3 regions of the Streptomyces sp. TLI_185 genome follow, and region 1 is predicted to be linked to each of the others. Evidence: predicted binding sites of a transcription regulator. Region 1 holds the regulator's gene; each other region holds the start of a gene.
What was found. The regulator HrcA, encoded in region 1, represses chaperone genes, less so after heat shock. The targets are predictions, from matches to a motif close to TTNGCACTCNGNNNNNCNGAGTGCNAA.
Positions count from the first base shown of each region.

Region 1 (5,175 bases):
CCGTCTTGTACCCGGCGGCGAGAAACCCGAGCCCCCCGGCCTCGCACACGGCGGCGGCCAGATGCGGCACCGAGACACCGCCCGCCATGGGGGCCTGCACGATCGGATGAGGGAAGAGATCGGTCAGCGCGGAGGACATGACGGCATGTTGTCACGTCCTCCGAACAAGTCCGAATCCGGCCGTCCGCAGGCATAGGCCTACGGCACGTCTCCCTGCCGGTCGGTGTATTTCAGCCCGTCCGGCGTTTGAGGACGAGGCCGTTCAGGCCGAAAGCGGGGGTCTGGGGGCGCAGCCCCCTGGGACGGGAAGGGAAGGGGCGGCGGGGGCGAGAAAACCACCCGCAGCCACCCCCGTCACCGCCCGTTGAACGCATCCTTCAACCGCGAGAACAACCCCTGCTGCCCCGGCTGGAACTGCCCCGTCGGCCGCTCCTCACCCCGCAGCTTGGCAAGCTCCCGCAGCAACCGCTCCTGCTCGGGATCCAGCTTCGTCGGGGTCTGGACCTCCACGTGCACGATGAGGTCCCCTCGACCGCCGCCGCGCAGATGCGTGACACCCCGGCCGTGCAGCGGGATCGACTGGCCGGACTGGGTGCCTGGCCGGATGTCGACCTCCTCCATGCCGTCCAGCGTCTCCAGCGGCACCTTGGTGCCGAGGGACGCGGCCGTCATCGGGATGGTGACCGTGCAGTGCAGGTCGTCGCCGCGCCGCTGGAAGGTGGGGTGCGGCAGCTCGTGGATCTCGACGTACAGGTCACCGGCGGGACCGCCGCCGGGCCCGACCTCGCCCTCGCCCGCGAGCTGGATGCGGGTGCCGTTGTCGACACCGGCCGGGATCTTGACCGTGAGCGTACGGCGGGACCGTACGCGACCGTCGCCCGCGCACTCCGGGCACGGCGTCGGAACGACCGTGCCGAAGCCCTGGCACTGCGGGCAGGGACGCGAGGTCATGACCTGGCCCAGGAAGGACCGCGTCACCTGCGACACCTCACCGCGACCGCGGCACATGTCACACGTCTGGGCGGAGGTACCCGGCGCCGCACCCTCACCGTTACAGGTGGAGCAGACGATCGCCGTGTCGACCTGGATGTCCTTGGTCGTACCGAAGGCCGCCTCGTCGAGCTCGATCTCCAGCCGGATCATCGCGTCCTGGCCCCGGCGCGTGCGCGAGCGCGGGCCGCGCTGGGACGCCGTACCGAAGAACGCGTCCATGATGTCCGAGAAGTTCCCGAAGCCACCCGCGCCGAAGCCGCCCGCACCGGCGCCGCCCGCCTGCGAGAGCGGGTCGCCGCCGAGGTCGTAGACCTGCTTCTTCTGCGGGTCCGAGAGCACCTCGTAAGCGGCGTTGATCTCCTTGAACCGCTCCTGGGTCTTCGGATCCGGGTTGACGTCCGGGTGCAGCTCGCGCGCGAGCCGCCGGAAGGCCTTCTTGATCTCTTCCTGCGACGCGTCGCGGCGCACGCCGAGAACGGCGTAGTAGTCCGTGGCCACTTACGACTCCGCCAGGATCTGTCCGACGTACCGTGCCACTGCGCGTACCGCTCCCATCGTTCCCGGGTAATCCATGCGGGTCGGTCCGACCACGCCGAGCTTGGCGACCGCCTCGTTGCCCGAACCGTAGCCGACCGACACCACTGAAGTGGAGTTGAGTCCCTCATAGGCGTTCTCGTGCCCGATGCGCACCGTCATGCCCGAATCCCCCGCCTCACCAAGCAACTTGAGGAGCACGACCTGCTCCTCCAGCGCCTCCAGGACGGGGCGGATGGTGAGGGGGAAGTCATGTCCGAAACGGGTCAGATTGGCGGTGCCGCCGATCATCAGCCGTTCCTCGTTCTCCTCGACCAGTGTCTCCAGAAGAGTGGAGAGCACTGTCGAGACCGTACCCCGGTCCTCGACGTCGAAGCCTTCGGGCAGGTCTTCCACGAGCCGGGGGACGTCGGTGAAGCGACGGCCCGCGACCCGGCTGTTGAGCCGCGCCCGCAGATCCGCGAGCGAGGCCTCCCCGAACGGCGCCGGGCAGTCGATCATGCGCTGCTCGACCCGGCCGGTGTCGGTGATCAGCACGAGCATCACGCGGGCGGGGGCGAGCGAGAGCAGCTCCACGTGCCGCACGGTCGAGCGGGTCAGGGACGGGTACTGGACGACGGCGACCTGCCGGGTGAGCTGGGCGAGCAGCCGAACCGTCCGCGCCACCACATCGTCGAGATCGACGGCGCCGTCGAGGAAGTTCTGGATCGCCCGCTTCTCGGGCGCGGACATGGGCTTGACGCCCGCGAGCTTGTCGACGAACAGCCGGTAGCCCTTGTCGGTGGGGATGCGCCCGGCGCTGGTGTGCGGCTGAGCGATGAACCCCTCGTCCTCCAGGGCCGCCATGTCGTTGCGGACCGTCGCCGGGGAAACGCCGAGGTTGTGCCGCTCGGTCAGGGCCTTCGACCCCACCGGCTCCTCGGTGCCGACATAGTCCTGGACGATGGCGCGCAGCACCTGGAGCCGTCGTTCACTCAGCATCTAGCGCACACCTCCAGAAGTCGTCCCCTAGGCGCTTCGCCTGGCACTCTGTCCGTCCGAGTGCCAGCCGTTACCGGCCAGTGTACGGCGGTGGGGTACACCCGGGGCAAGGTCGGCCCCTGTTGAACGGGGCGTACCGCTAGCGTCGCCGTATGACGGTGACTTGGGAAGAGCTGGGGTGGGAGCGGCTGGCTGCCGGTGTCGGCCGGTGCCGGCTTCCGGGCTGGGACTGCACGACGGGGCTGGTCGTCGGGGAGAGCACGGCGCTCTTGATCGACGCGGGGTCGAGCCTCGCGGAGGGCGCACGGTTGCGTGCCGAGGCGCAGGAGCTGGCCGGTCACCGTGTGACTCATCTCGCGCTCACGCATCCTCATTTCGACCATGTCCTCGGGGCGGCGGCGTTCGCGGGCGCGGAGGTGTACGGCGCGGTGGGCATGGACACGGTCTTCGAGGCCCGGCACGCGCGCGAGGAGCTGCGGGCGGACGCGGTGGGCAACGGGCTGGACGCGCGCCTGGCCGAGGAGGCGGTCGACGCCCTGGTCGCGCCCCGGCATCACGTCTCCGGCGAGTGGACCCTCGACCTGGGCGGCGGCCTGCAGGTGCTGCTGGCGAACGTCGGGCCGGGCCACTCGGCCCACGATCTGGCGGTGCTGGTGCCCGGCTCCCCTGAGGTCGTCTTCTGCGGCGACCTGGTGGAGGAGTCCGGCGAACCGCAGGCCGGATCCGACGCCGTACCGTCGCACTGGCCGGCCGCTCTGGACCGGCTCCTCGACCTGGGCGGGGAGGACGCGCTGTACGTGCCCGGTCACGGAGCGGCGGTGGATGCGGGGTTCGTACGGAGACAGCGCGACGAGCTGGCGGCACGCTTCGGCGTGTCGTAGGCGCTGACCGGCCGCTTCTCCTATCGTCACTCGAATGCGCCAGTACTCCGCCGATCTGACCCCACCGTGGAAGAAGCCCAAGCCCGTCCCCGAGGTCCCGGCGGAGCCCGGTCTGGTGGTCGAGGAGCCCGGCACCGGTTTCTGCGGCGCGGTGATCCGCTGCGAGGCGGGCACGGTGACCCTGGAGGACCGCTTCGGCAAGCACCGGGTGTTTCCGCTGGAGCCGCGGGGGTTTCTGCTGGAGGGGCGGGTGGTGACGCTCGTCCGCCCGACCGGCAATGGGCCCGTACGTCCCACCCGTACGGCATCCGGTTCGGTGGCCGTCCCCGGGGCACGCGCGCGTGTGGCTCGCGCCGGGCGGATCTATGTGGAGGGGCGGCACGACGCGGAGCTCGTCGAGAAGGTGTGGGGCGACGACCTACGGATCGAGGGCGTGGTCGTGGAGTACCTGGAGGGTGTCGACGACCTGCCGTCGATCGTGGCGGAGTTCGCGCCGGGGCCGGATGCGCGGCTGGGCGTCCTGGTGGACCACTTGGTGCCGGGGACGAAGGAGTGGCGGATCGCGGAGTCGGTGACGAGCGAGCACGCGCTGGTGGTGGGCCACCCGTACATCGACATCTGGGAGGCGGTGAAGCCGTCGTCGCTGGGGATCGCCGGATGGCCGCGGGTGCCGCACGGGCAGGACTGGAAGACGGGGGTGTGCCGGGCGCTGGGCTGGCCGTCGGAGAACACCGGGGCGGTGTGGCAGGCGATCCTGAAGCGGGTGGGTTCCTACAAGGACCTGGAGCCGGAGCTGCTGGGGCGGGTGGAGGAGTTGATCGACTTCGTTACGGGTAGCGGTGGGGCCTGACGTTGGGGAGGGTTCCGAAGTCACTCGTGGCCAGTTCGATTCCGAGCACATCCAGCGACACGGGGTCACCGAACTTGGTGATCTGCTGTGTCAGGTAGTTGGCGTCCTCGCCGTCGCCCTCGGGCCTCGTCAGCAGGACGCACTGCTCCATGATCGGGTCGAGAATGAGATACGCAGGCACCTTGCCCGCCGCGTAGATCGACCTCTTGACCACGTAGTCCTGATGAACGCTGGACTTGGAGACCACCTCGACAACCATGGTGACCAGCTGGGACGGCAGCAGATGCCCCGAGGCGGGTAGTACGTCCGGCGCCGCCAGAAGCAGATCCGGGATGGGCACACTCTCCTCGCCGACAATGTCAACATCCTGGGTCTGGATGGGATACCACCGGTCCATGGGAATCTGCCGCAGCGTGTGCGTCACGATCAGGTTGTGCACCAGATCTGGGCTGGCCATCATCACGATTACCCCCCGAAGAAGCTCAGCCTTGACGCCCTCGGGAGGCTCGAATGTGTCGAGGTAATTGGCCAATCCACGCTCGTCCACAGCGGTCATCTCCATGGCCTCCCATCCGCCGCGTCCTTTTGGCGGCAGCCTAGGAGCCAGGTTAGAGACCGAACCGGAGTTCTGGGGCGATTCACTCGCCCGAGTGATCAATCCACCAGGTGCCGGACCACTGCATCCGCCAGCAACCGACCGCGCAGCGTCAGTACAGCCCGCCCTTCCTCATACGGCCCGCCCGCCAGCAACCCCTCCCCCAGCGCCCGCCGAGAAGCCGCCAGCCCCTCCTCCCGCAGCAGCTCCAGCGGCACCCCCTCCCGCAGCCGCAGCTCCAGCAGGATCCGCTCCACCCGGCGGTCCTCCTCCGACAGCAGCTCACGCCCCGCCCCCGGCGATCGCCCCGCAGCCAGCGCCGCCGCATACGCGCCAGGATG
Region 1 covers NZ_RKRB01000001.1:3,637,770-3,642,944, forward strand. The annotation lists gene EDD92_RS16605 (nitronate monooxygenase) at 1-139, opposite strand, end outside; gene dnaJ (molecular chaperone DnaJ) at 355-1,491, opposite strand; gene hrcA (heat-inducible transcriptional repressor HrcA) at 1,492-2,508, opposite strand; gene EDD92_RS16620 (MBL fold metallo-hydrolase) at 2,661-3,389, shown strand; gene EDD92_RS16625 (DUF3097 domain-containing protein) at 3,424-4,239, shown strand; gene EDD92_RS16630 (Uma2 family endonuclease) at 4,217-4,795, opposite strand; gene hemW (radical SAM family heme chaperone HemW) at 4,894-5,175, opposite strand, start outside.

Region 2 (5,175 bases), 2.5 Mb from region 1:
GACAACGGCTCTGATTACGGGATCGACCGCGGGCATCGGCGCCGCGTTCGCGCGGCGGCTGTCGGCCGACGGGCACAACCTGGTGCTCGTCGCCCGCGACACCAAGCGGTTGCAGGAACAGGCGACCGAACTGCACGACCGGCACGGCATCGAGGCGGAGGTGCTCACCGCGGACCTCGCCACGGACGACGGCATCGAAGCCGTGGCCGCCCGCCTGGCCGACCGCAGGAACCCCGTCGACCTGCTGATCAACAACGCCGGATTCGGCAACAAGGGCCGCTTCCTCGACGTGGCGATGGCCGACGAGCTGACGATGCTCAAGGTGCACTGCGAGGCGGTGCTGCGCCTCACGGCGGCGGCGACCGAGGGGATGCGCGAGCGCGGCCGCGGCGGGGTCGTCAACGTCGCGTCCGTGGCCGCCTTCGTACCGCGCGGCACGTACGGCGCCTCCAAGGCATGGGTCGTGCAGTTCACGCAGGGCGCTGCGAAGGACCTTGCGGGCAGCGGGGTGCGGCTGATGGCACTGTGCCCGGGGTTCGTGCGGACCGAGTTCCATCAGCGGGCCGGGATGGGCACGGACAACATCCCCGGGTGGATGTGGCTCGATGCCGACAAGCTGGTGTCGGCGGCGCTGTCCGATCTGGCGCGGGGGAAGTCCCTGTCCGTGCCGGACGCCCGGTACAAGGCGCTCATGGGGATCGTGAAGGTGACGCCCCGGGGGCTGCTCGGCGGGATCACCTCGCGGACCGGGCGGAAGTACGGGCCGCAGTAGCCTCCCGGCGCTCAGGGGGGCGCCGCGCGGTCCCGGTGGGAGAATGGTGCTGTTCAACCGGACCCCGGTGACCGGAGGCAAGACCATGACCTTCGTTCAGATCATCGACTGCAGGACCAGCCGGTTCGACGACATCAACCGGCTGATGGACACGTGGGTCGAACAGACCAAGGGGAAGCGGACGGCGACGCACGCGGTGGTCGGCAAGGACCACTCGGACGCCTCGCACTTCATCGAGATCGTGGAGTTCCCGTCGTACGAGGAGGCGATGCGGAACTCCAACCTGCCCGAGACCGACAAGATCTTCCGCGAGATGGTGGCTCTCTGTGACGAGATGCCGACCTTCACCGACCTGGACGTCGTGCGCGACGAGCAGTTGTACGCGGCGAACGTGCGCCGGTTCTTCGAGACCATCGCCACCAAGGGCGAGCTGCCGCCGCTCGACGACCTCATCGCCGAGAACTACCACGACCACGATCCCGCCAACGAGCAGGACACCATGGGCATGGACGCCTTGCGGCGTGAGATCGGCATGTGGCGCAGCGGGTTCGACTTCACCTTCGCCGTCGAGGACCAGATCTCGCAGGGTGACCGGGTGAGCACCCGGTGGACCTGGCGCGGTACCCAGACCGGTGAGTTCATGGGGCTCCCGGCCACCGGGAAGAACGTCGTCATGACCGGCACGACCCTCTTCCGGTGCAATGAGGAAGGGAAGATCGTCGAGGGCTGGTGGGAGTACGACCGGCTGGGGCTGATGGCGCAACTGGGCGCGCTGGAGGGGATGGAGCAGTAGCAGGACGGCGAAAGGCCCGGCACCCCTGGGGTGCCGGGCCTTCGTACCGACTACTGACCGATGTCAGTGGGCGTGGCCGTGGCCGTGGCCCGCAGCGGCCGGCTCTTCCTCTTCCTTCTTCTCGACGACCAGGGTCTCGGTCGTGAGCAGGAGGGAGGCGATGGAGGCGGCGTTCTCCAGGGCGGAGCGGGTGACCTTGACCGGGTCGATGACGCCGGCCTTGACCAGGTCGCCGTACTCGCCGGTGGCGGCGTTGAAGCCCTGGCCCTTCTCGAGCTCGGCGACCTTGGAGGTGATGACGTAGCCCTCCAGGCCGGCGTTCTCGGCGATCCAGCGCAGCGGCTCGACGACCGCGCGGCGGACGACGGCGACACCGGTGGCCTCGTCGCCGGTCTTGCCGAGGGAGCCCTCGAGCACCTTGGCGGCGTGGACCAGCGCGGAGCCACCACCGGAGACGATGCCCTCCTCGACCGCGGCGCGGGTCGCGGAGATGGCGTCCTCCAAACGGTGCTTCTTCTCCTTCAGCTCCACCTCGGTGGCGGCGCCGACCTTGATCACGCACACGCCGCCGGCCAGCTTCGCGAGGCGCTCCTGGAGCTTCTCGCGGTCCCAGTCGGAGTCCGTGTTCTCGATCTCGGCCTTGATCTGGGCGACGCGGCCCGTGACGTCCTCGGAGTTGCCGGCGCCGTCGACGACCGTGGTGTCGTCCTTGGTGACGGTGACGCGGCGGGCGGAGCCCAGCACGTCCAGGCCGACCTGGTCGAGCTTGAGGCCGACCTCCTCGGAGATGACGGTGGCGCCGGTGAGGATCGCCAGGTCCTGCAGCATCGCCTTGCGGCGGTCGCCGAAGCCGGGGGCCTTCACCGCGACGGCGTTGAAGGTGCCGCGGATCTTGTTGACGACCAGGGTGGACAGGGCCTCGCCCTCGACGTCCTCGGCGATGATCAGCAGCGGCTTGGAGGAGTTGGTCTGGATGACCTTCTCCAGCAGCGGCAGCAGGTCGGCGATCGAGGCGATCTTGCCCTGGTTGATCAGGATGTACGGGTCGTCGAGGACGGCCTCCATACGCTCCTGGTCCGTCACGAAGTACGGGGACAGGTAGCCCTTGTCGAAGGCCATGCCCTCGGTGAAGTCCAGCTCCAGACCGAAGGTGTTGGACTCCTCGACGGTGATGACACCGTCCTTGCCGACCTTGTCCATCGCCTCGGCGATGAGCTCGCCGACCTGCTGGTCCTGCGCGGAGAGCGCGGCCACGGCGGCGATGTCGGACTTCTCGTCGATCGGGCGGGCCGTCGCGAGGAGGTCCTCGGAGATGGCGGCCACCGCCGCGTCGATGCCCTTCTTCAGGGCGGCCGGGGAGGCACCGGCGGCGACGTTCTTCAGGCCCTCGCGCACCAGCGCCTGGGCGAGCACGGTGGCGGTGGTGGTGCCGTCACCCGCGATGTCGTTGGTCTTGGTCGCCACCTCCTTCACCAGCTGCGCGCCGAGGTTCTCGTACGGGTCCTCGACCTCGACCTCACGGGCGATGGTGACGCCGTCGTTGGTGATGGTGGGCGCGCCGAACTTCTTGTCGATGACGACGTTGCGGCCCTTGGGACCGATCGTCACCTTGACCGTGTCGGCCAGCTTGTTGACGCCGCGCTCGAGGGCGCGACGGGCGTCCTCGTCGAACTTCAGGATCTTCGCCATGACAGCGGGAGCCCTCTCGGATGTCTGTGGGTGAAAACGGCACTGCGCCCCGGGCGCCCGGCTTCTTGTTGGTCGCGGGGGCCAGGGGCGCAGCGTCAAGCAATGTGCTTCTCGAGGAAGCGGGGTGAACTACTTCTCGATGATCGCGAGGACGTCGCGAGCCGAGAGGACGAGGTACTCCTCGCCGTTGTACTTCACCTCGGTGCCGCCGTACTTGCTGTACAGCACGATGTCGCCGGTCTTGACGTCGAGCGGCAGGCGCTCGCCGTTCTCGAAGCGGCCCGGGCCCACGGCCAGGACGACGCCCTCCTGGGGCTTCTCCTTGGCGGTGTCCGGGATGACCAGGCCAGAGGCGGTGGTCTGCTCGGCGTCGAGCGGCTGGACCACGATGCGGTCCTCGAGCGGCTTGATGGCAACCTTGGAGCTGGTGGTCGTCACGATCCGACCTCCCCCTTCGGAGATCTCACGGGGTTAACTGTCTGAGGTGGCGACCAGGTGGATCCGTCGTCGCGGGTGCCGGACCTGCCCGTCGCGTAGTTGGCACTCGACTCTGCCGAGTGCCAGACCCGAGACTATGACCGCGATTAGCACTCGGTCAAGCGGAGTGCCAATGCGTGCGGCGCGTCGGCCGGGGGCTCGGGTGAACCGGGGGTTCGGTGGCCGTCCCGGGGGCTGCCGCCCCCAGACCCCCGCTCGGGCCTGAACGGCCTCGTCCTCAAACGCCGGACGGGCTGAGATTGCCCGGCCGGGGCTTTGAAAGTCGCCGGCCCCAGAAGTCAGCCCCCTTGGAAGTCAGCCGTAGTCCTCAGAAGTTCAGACGTAGTCCTCCGGGCGGCCCACCGTCAGGCCGTCCGCCTGCACCCGTCTCAGCAACCGCACCGTGCGCTCCCGCAGGGTCAGGCCCGAGCCCTCGTCCGGGTCGAGCGCCACGATGTCGCCCGGGCGCAGACGGTGGACACCGCGCAGATACGTCAGCTCGCCGCCTCCCGTCATCGACGCGCGCCACAGGACGAGGGCCGAGATGCCGCAGGCGGCTGCCGCCCGGCGGGTGGTGGTGTCGTAGGTGCCGTAGGGCGGGCGGAAGAGGCGGGGGCGGCTGCCGAAGCGGGACCGGAGTTTGTCCTGCTGGCCGCAGATCTCGGCGCGCTGGCCGGCGTAGGGCAGGCCGCGCGGGGCGGGGTGGTCGAGGGTGTGGTTCTGGATGCTCGCGCCGACCGACCGGAGGCGGGCGAAGTGGCCGTACCCGGGTCCGGCCACGCTGTCCGTGAGGAACATGCTGACCGGCAGCCGCAGTTCACCGACCAGGTCCACGAAGCGGGGGTCCTTCTCGGCGCCGTCGTCGTAGGTCAGGAAGACGACCCTGTCGTGGGTACGGATGCGGGAGACGACCGGGGGGGGAGGGCCGAACCCGCCGTACGGGCCCGCGTTGCCCGAGGCGGCTTCGGGGCGGGCAGCGGCGGGGCCGTGAGGCCCCAGCGGCGATGGGGGTCCCCCCGCTCGAGCGAAGCCGAGAGTGGGGGAGGCCGCCGGGGTGTTCCGGCGGGCCTGTGCGGCCGCACGCGCTGGGCCGCCTTCTCGCCCAGCCGTTCGATGGGGTCGACGGACTGGGCGCAGCCGGTGAGGAGCGCGCACGCCAGGACGCCGGCCGCCAGGCCCTTCGGGCTCACAGGTAGTCCTCCAGGCGGGCCACCGCGTATCCCTCGGCCGTGACCCTGTTCAGGAAGCGGCGCATGTCGTCGACCATCGTGCCGTTCCACTCGTCACGGCCGCGGAAGTGGGTGAGCACGATGTCACCGGGGTGCAGGTCCCGGTCGTCCTCGCGGTACTCCCAGTGGTCGACGAAGACCTCCTCGTCCCAGATGGGCGCGTACTTGATGCCGCAGGACTTGGCGGCGCGCAGGGTGTCCTGGTTGTAGTTGCC
Region 2 covers NZ_RKRB01000001.1:6,153,551-6,158,725, reverse strand. The annotation lists gene EDD92_RS28550 (SDR family oxidoreductase) at 1-772, shown strand, start outside; gene EDD92_RS28545 (ester cyclase) at 858-1,565, shown strand; gene groL (chaperonin GroEL) at 1,629-3,254, opposite strand; gene groES (co-chaperone GroES) at 3,384-3,692, opposite strand; partial or broken gene EDD92_RS28530 (polysaccharide deacetylase family protein) at 4,068-4,921, opposite strand; gene EDD92_RS28525 (polysaccharide deacetylase family protein) at 4,918-5,175, opposite strand, start outside.
Region 2: the regulator HrcA is predicted to act here: its motif matches at 3,839-3,865, upstream of groES (co-chaperone GroES).

Region 3 (5,175 bases), 1.2 Mb from region 1:
CCGCCGAATCCGCCTCGGGCGTCCAGACATTGACGGTCAGCCACTCATCCCCCTCAGCAGCACTGACCACACCCCTGCGCCCCTGGATGCCGGACTCCTGCGGGGGCGGCGGCCCGAATGCGTACGCCTCCCGGGTCCCCTCCCACGCCCGCACCGGACGCGGCGCCCCGAACCGGTCGTTCCCGACGGGCGGTTCGGCGAACGGAATGCCGCGGAACACCGTCAGCCCGTCCTCGCGGCGCCCACGCACGGCTCCGGCGACGGTGCGCACGACTGAGGTCGTCATCATCAACTCCTGATCGGGGGGTGCTGCGGGACCGTTGTGACAACCAGCCGCCCCAGAACGCTAGCCGTAGTTGACCACGGCAACCAGAGTGTCAGGCCGCCATTTCAGCCCGTCCGGCGTTTGAGGACGAGGCCGAAGGCCGATGGGGGGTCTGGGGGCGCAGCCCCCAGGGCCGCACCCCCACCACCCCGCACCGAACCTCAGCTCAGCTCAGCGAACGCAGCGCACTCGCCTCATACGGCTTCAGCTCATCACTCCGCCCGGCCAGCACCTTCGCCGCCCACTCAGGATCCTGCAGCAACGCCCGCCCGACAGCGACGAAGTCGTACTCCTCACGCTCCAGCCGGTCCAGAAGATCATCGATCCCCCGGATCGGCGACCCCTCACCGGCAAACCCCCGGATGAAGTCCCCGTCGAGCCCGACCGACCCGACGGTGATGGTCGGCTTGCCCGTCAGCTTCTTCGTCCACCCGGCGAGGTTGAGGTCGGAGCCCTCGAACTCCGGCAGCCAGTACCGCCGCGTAGAGGCATGGAACGCATCGACACCGGCCGCGGCCAGCGGCGCGAGGATGGCCTCCAGCTCCTCCGGCGTCTCGGCGAGACGCGCGTCGTACGCCTCCTGCTTCCACTGCGAGTACCGGAACAGCACCGGGAACTCCGGCGAGACGGCCTCCCGCACGGCCGCCACGATCTCCGCCGCGAACTTCGTACGGGCCACGGGGTCGCCGCCGTACGCGTCCGTACGACGGTTGGTGCCGGCCCACAGGAACTGGTCGAGGAGGTAGCCGTGCGCGCCGTGCAGCTCGATGCCGTCGAAGCCGATGCGCTCGGCGGCGACCGCGGACTCGACGAACGCGCCGATGACGGCGTCGATGTCGGCCTGGGTCATCGGGGTCGCGTCCTCGACGCCCGTGACGCGCAGACCGGAGGGGCCGTGCGAGGGGGCGTCCGGGTAGGGGGCCTCGCCCTGGTTGCGGACCGTGCCGATGTGCCACAGCTGCGGAACGATCGTGCCGCCCGCCGTATGCACCGCCTCGGCGACCTTCTGCCAGCCGGCGAGCTGGTCCTCGCCGTGGAACCGCGGGACACGGTCGCTCTGGCCGGCCGACTCGTGGCCGACGTAGGTGCCCTCGGTGACGATCAGCCCGACGCCGGCGGCGGCCCGGCGGGCGTAGTACGACACCACGTCCTCGCCGGGCACGCCGCCCGGGGAGAACATGCGCGTCATGGGCGCCATCACGATGCGGTTGGGGACGGTCAGGCCGTTGATCGCGGTGGGCCGGGAAAGTATCTCGGCTGCGCGGGAGGGGGCGGTGGTCACGTGGGTGGGCTCCTCGGGCGGGGGCTGCGTTAACCGATTGGTATGTGCACACGCATTATTGCGCCCACTTAAGCAACTCTGCTATGACCTCGAACACGCCCGAGGGCGGCACCCCCTGTTTCCAGGGAGTGCCGCCCTCGGTGGAACCCGGATCAGCCAGTGGCCGATCAGAAGTCCATGTCACCGCCCGGCATACCGCCACCGGCGGGCGCGGCGGCCTTCTCCGGCTTGTCGGCGATGACGGCCTCGGTGGTGAGGAAGAGCGCGGCGATGGAGGCGGCGTTCTGCAGGGCAGAGCGCGTGACCTTCGCCGGGTCGATGATGCCTTCCTTGACCAGGTCGACGTACTCGCCGGTCGCGGCGTTGAGGCCGTGACCCGGGGTGAGGTTGCGGACCTTCTCCACCACGACGCCACCCTCGAGGCCGGCGTTCACGGCGATCTGCTTCAGCGGGGCCTCGAGCGCGATGCGCACGGCGTTGGCGCCGGTCGCCTCGTCACCCTCGAGGTCCAGCTTCTCGAAGACGGAGGACGCCTGGATGAGCGCGACGCCACCACCGGCGACGATGCCCTCCTCGACGGCGGCCTTCGCGTTGCGGACGGCGTCCTCGATGCGGTGCTTGCGCTCCTTGAGCTCCACCTCGGTCGCGGCACCGGCCTTGATGACGGCGACGCCACCGGCGAGCTTCGCCAGGCGCTCCTGCAGCTTCTCGCGGTCGTAGTCCGAGTCGCTGTTCTCGATCTCGGCGCGGATCTGGTTGACGCGGCCCTGCACCTGCTCCGAGGAGCCGGCACCGTCGACGATGGTGGTCTCGTCCTTGGTGATGACGACCTTGCGGGCCTTGCCCAGGAGGTCCAGGGAGGTGTTCTCGAGCTTGAGACCGACCTCCTCGGAGATGACCTCGCCACCGGTGAGGATGGCGATGTCGTTCAGCATCGCCTTGCGGCGGTCACCGAAGCCCGGGGCCTTGACCGCGACGGACTTGAAGGTGCCGCGGATCTTGTTGACGACCAGGGTCGAAAGGGCCTCGCCCTCGACGTCCTCGGCGATGATCAGCAGCGGCTTGCCCGACTGCATGACCTTCTCCAGGAGCGGGAGCAGGTCCTTGACGGAACCGATCTTGGAGTTGGCGATCAGGATGTACGGGTCGTCGAGCGACGCCTCCATCCGCTCCATGTCGGTGGCGAAGTACGCCGAGATGTAGCCCTTGTCGAAGCGCATACCCTCGGTGAGCTCCAGCTCCAGACCGAAGGTCTGGGACTCCTCGACGGTGATGACGCCTTCCTTGCCGACCTTGTCCATGGCCTCGGCGATGAGCTCGCCGATCTGGGTGTCGGCGGCGGAGATGGAGGCCGTGGAAGCGATCTGCTCCTTGGTCTCGACATCCTTGGCCTGCTCGAGCAGGGCACCGGAGACGGCCTCGACGGCCTTCTCGATACCGCGCTTGAGGGCCATCGGGTTGGCGCCGGCGGCTACGTTACGCAGGCCTTCCTTGACGAGGGCCTGGGCGAGAACGGTCGCGGTGGTCGTACCGTCACCGGCGACGTCGTCCGTCTTCTTGGCGACTTCCTTGACCAGCTCGGCGCCGATCTTCTCGTACGGGTCCTCGAGCTCGATCTCCTTGGCGATGGAGACACCATCGTTGGTGATCGTGGGGGCGCCCCACTTCTTCTCGAGGACGACGTTGCGGCCCTTGGGGCCGAGCGTCACCTTCACGGCGTCCGCGAGCTGGTTCATGCCGCGCTCGAGGCCGCGCCGCGCCTCCTCGTCGAACGCGATGATCTTGGCCATGTGAAGTGGTCCCTCCAGGACTGGGGGTGATTCCTTCGGACCGCGCCCGCGCCCGCGACGGACGGCTCGCACACCTCGTGGTTCCTTGCCCCACCTGGCCTGCGGGCCTCACCGACCCGGTCCATCTTTGTCACTCTCACCTTCAGAGTGCTAACGCCAATGATTAGCACTCGACCCATGCGAGTGCAAGCGGCTCTCGGGGACTGGCCAGGCGCCTCCGGGGTACGCCCCGGGTCCTCCGGGCATGCCGAAGGGCCCGCCCCCTCAGGTGCGGACCCTTCGATCAAGAACAGAAGAACGTCGCTGCAGTTAACCCGGCGCGTGCTTCAGCCGGCCGCCAGTCGGACCATGTCCGCCTGCGGCCCCTTCTGGCCCTGCGAGATCTCGAAATCGACCCGCTGACCCTCTTCCAGGGTGCGGTAGCCGTCCATCTGAATCGCACTGTAGTGGACGAAAACATCCGCACCACCGTCGACCGCGATGAAGCCGTACCCCTTCTCCGCGTTGAACCACTTGACGGTGCCCTGAGCCATGCCTAACTCCCCTATTACTGGCCCTTGCACAGATCCACACTTCGCGGATCCGGGTCAGACCTCACCCCCCACGGTTGGGGGCGTGCGCCGGAACGCGTCGACCGCGGCTGAATGTATCTGTCCAACTGCCGTCTGCAACAGGTCAATCGGACGAGAATTCCGGGCACGACCGGTCGGGACTTTACGGAGAATTCGCCTGAATTCAGGGCAAGTCGGGCCCCATAAATGGAGCATAAGACGCAAAAAACCTGCACACTTTGGCTACTTCTCGCTGCCCGAGAAGCGAGAACTCATATGCATCCGGCAAGCGGAGTCGAGCAGGTTCCCCAACTGTACCGTGCTCAACCATGCAGAATTGCCCCCTCCGCTTCTCTCACGGAGGGGGCAATTCGATGAACTCTTGGTAACCGACGTTACCGACGGTAATAATCGGTCGTCCGACCTGTTTCGGTCAGCCTCCGGCGACGGCCGGGATGATCGAGACGCCCGCCCCGTCCGGAGTCGCCGTCTCCAGCCCCTGCTCGAACCGCACGTCGTCGTCGTTCACGTACACGTTGACGAACCGCCGCAGCTTGCCCTGGTCGTCCAGAACACGGGCGGCGATACCGGTGTGGTTCTTCTCCAGATCGGCAATGACCTCGCCGAGGGTCCCACCTTCGGCGGTGACCTCGGCCTGCCCGCCGGTGTAGGTGCGGAGAATGGTGGGGATGCGGACGTTGACGCTCATGCTTTAGACCTCCGGTCAGGTACAGCGCCCCGATAGGGGCGCGGGGCTGTGTTGGATTTGCGGCTACCGCCGCGTGAGCGCGACCGGCCCCCACAGTCCCGCAGACAGACAACTACCTCTTAGGCGAGCCCAGCCTCACGGAACGACTCAAGGCTGGGGCGAATCGTCGCCGTGAGCCCGGTGCCGGCGACCGCGTCGAGGGTCTTGAGACCGTCACCGGTGTTGAGTACGACCGTAGTCAGGGCCGGATTGAGGACACCGTTCTCGATCAGCTTGCGCGTCACACCAACGGTCACCCCACCGGCGGTCTCCGCAAAGATCCCCTCAGTGCGCGCGAGCAGCCGAATCGCATCGACGATCTGCTCGTCGTTGACATCCTCCACCGCCCCGCCGGTACGGCGAGCAATGTCGAGGACATAGGGCCCATCCGCCGGGTTCCCGATCGCCAGCGACTTGGCGATCGTGTTCGGCTTCTGCGGCCGCACCACGTCGTGCCCGGCCTTGTAGGCCACCGACAC
Region 3 covers NZ_RKRB01000001.1:4,793,481-4,798,655, forward strand. The annotation lists gene EDD92_RS21940 (carboxylesterase/lipase family protein) at 1-286, opposite strand, end outside; gene EDD92_RS21945 (NADH:flavin oxidoreductase) at 492-1,607, opposite strand; gene groL (chaperonin GroEL) at 1,775-3,397, opposite strand; gene EDD92_RS21955 (cold-shock protein) at 3,724-3,930, opposite strand; gene EDD92_RS21960 (MoaD/ThiS family protein) at 4,382-4,657, opposite strand; gene thrC (threonine synthase) at 4,777-5,175, opposite strand, start outside.
Region 3: the regulator HrcA is predicted to act here: its motif matches at 3,561-3,587, upstream of groL (chaperonin GroEL).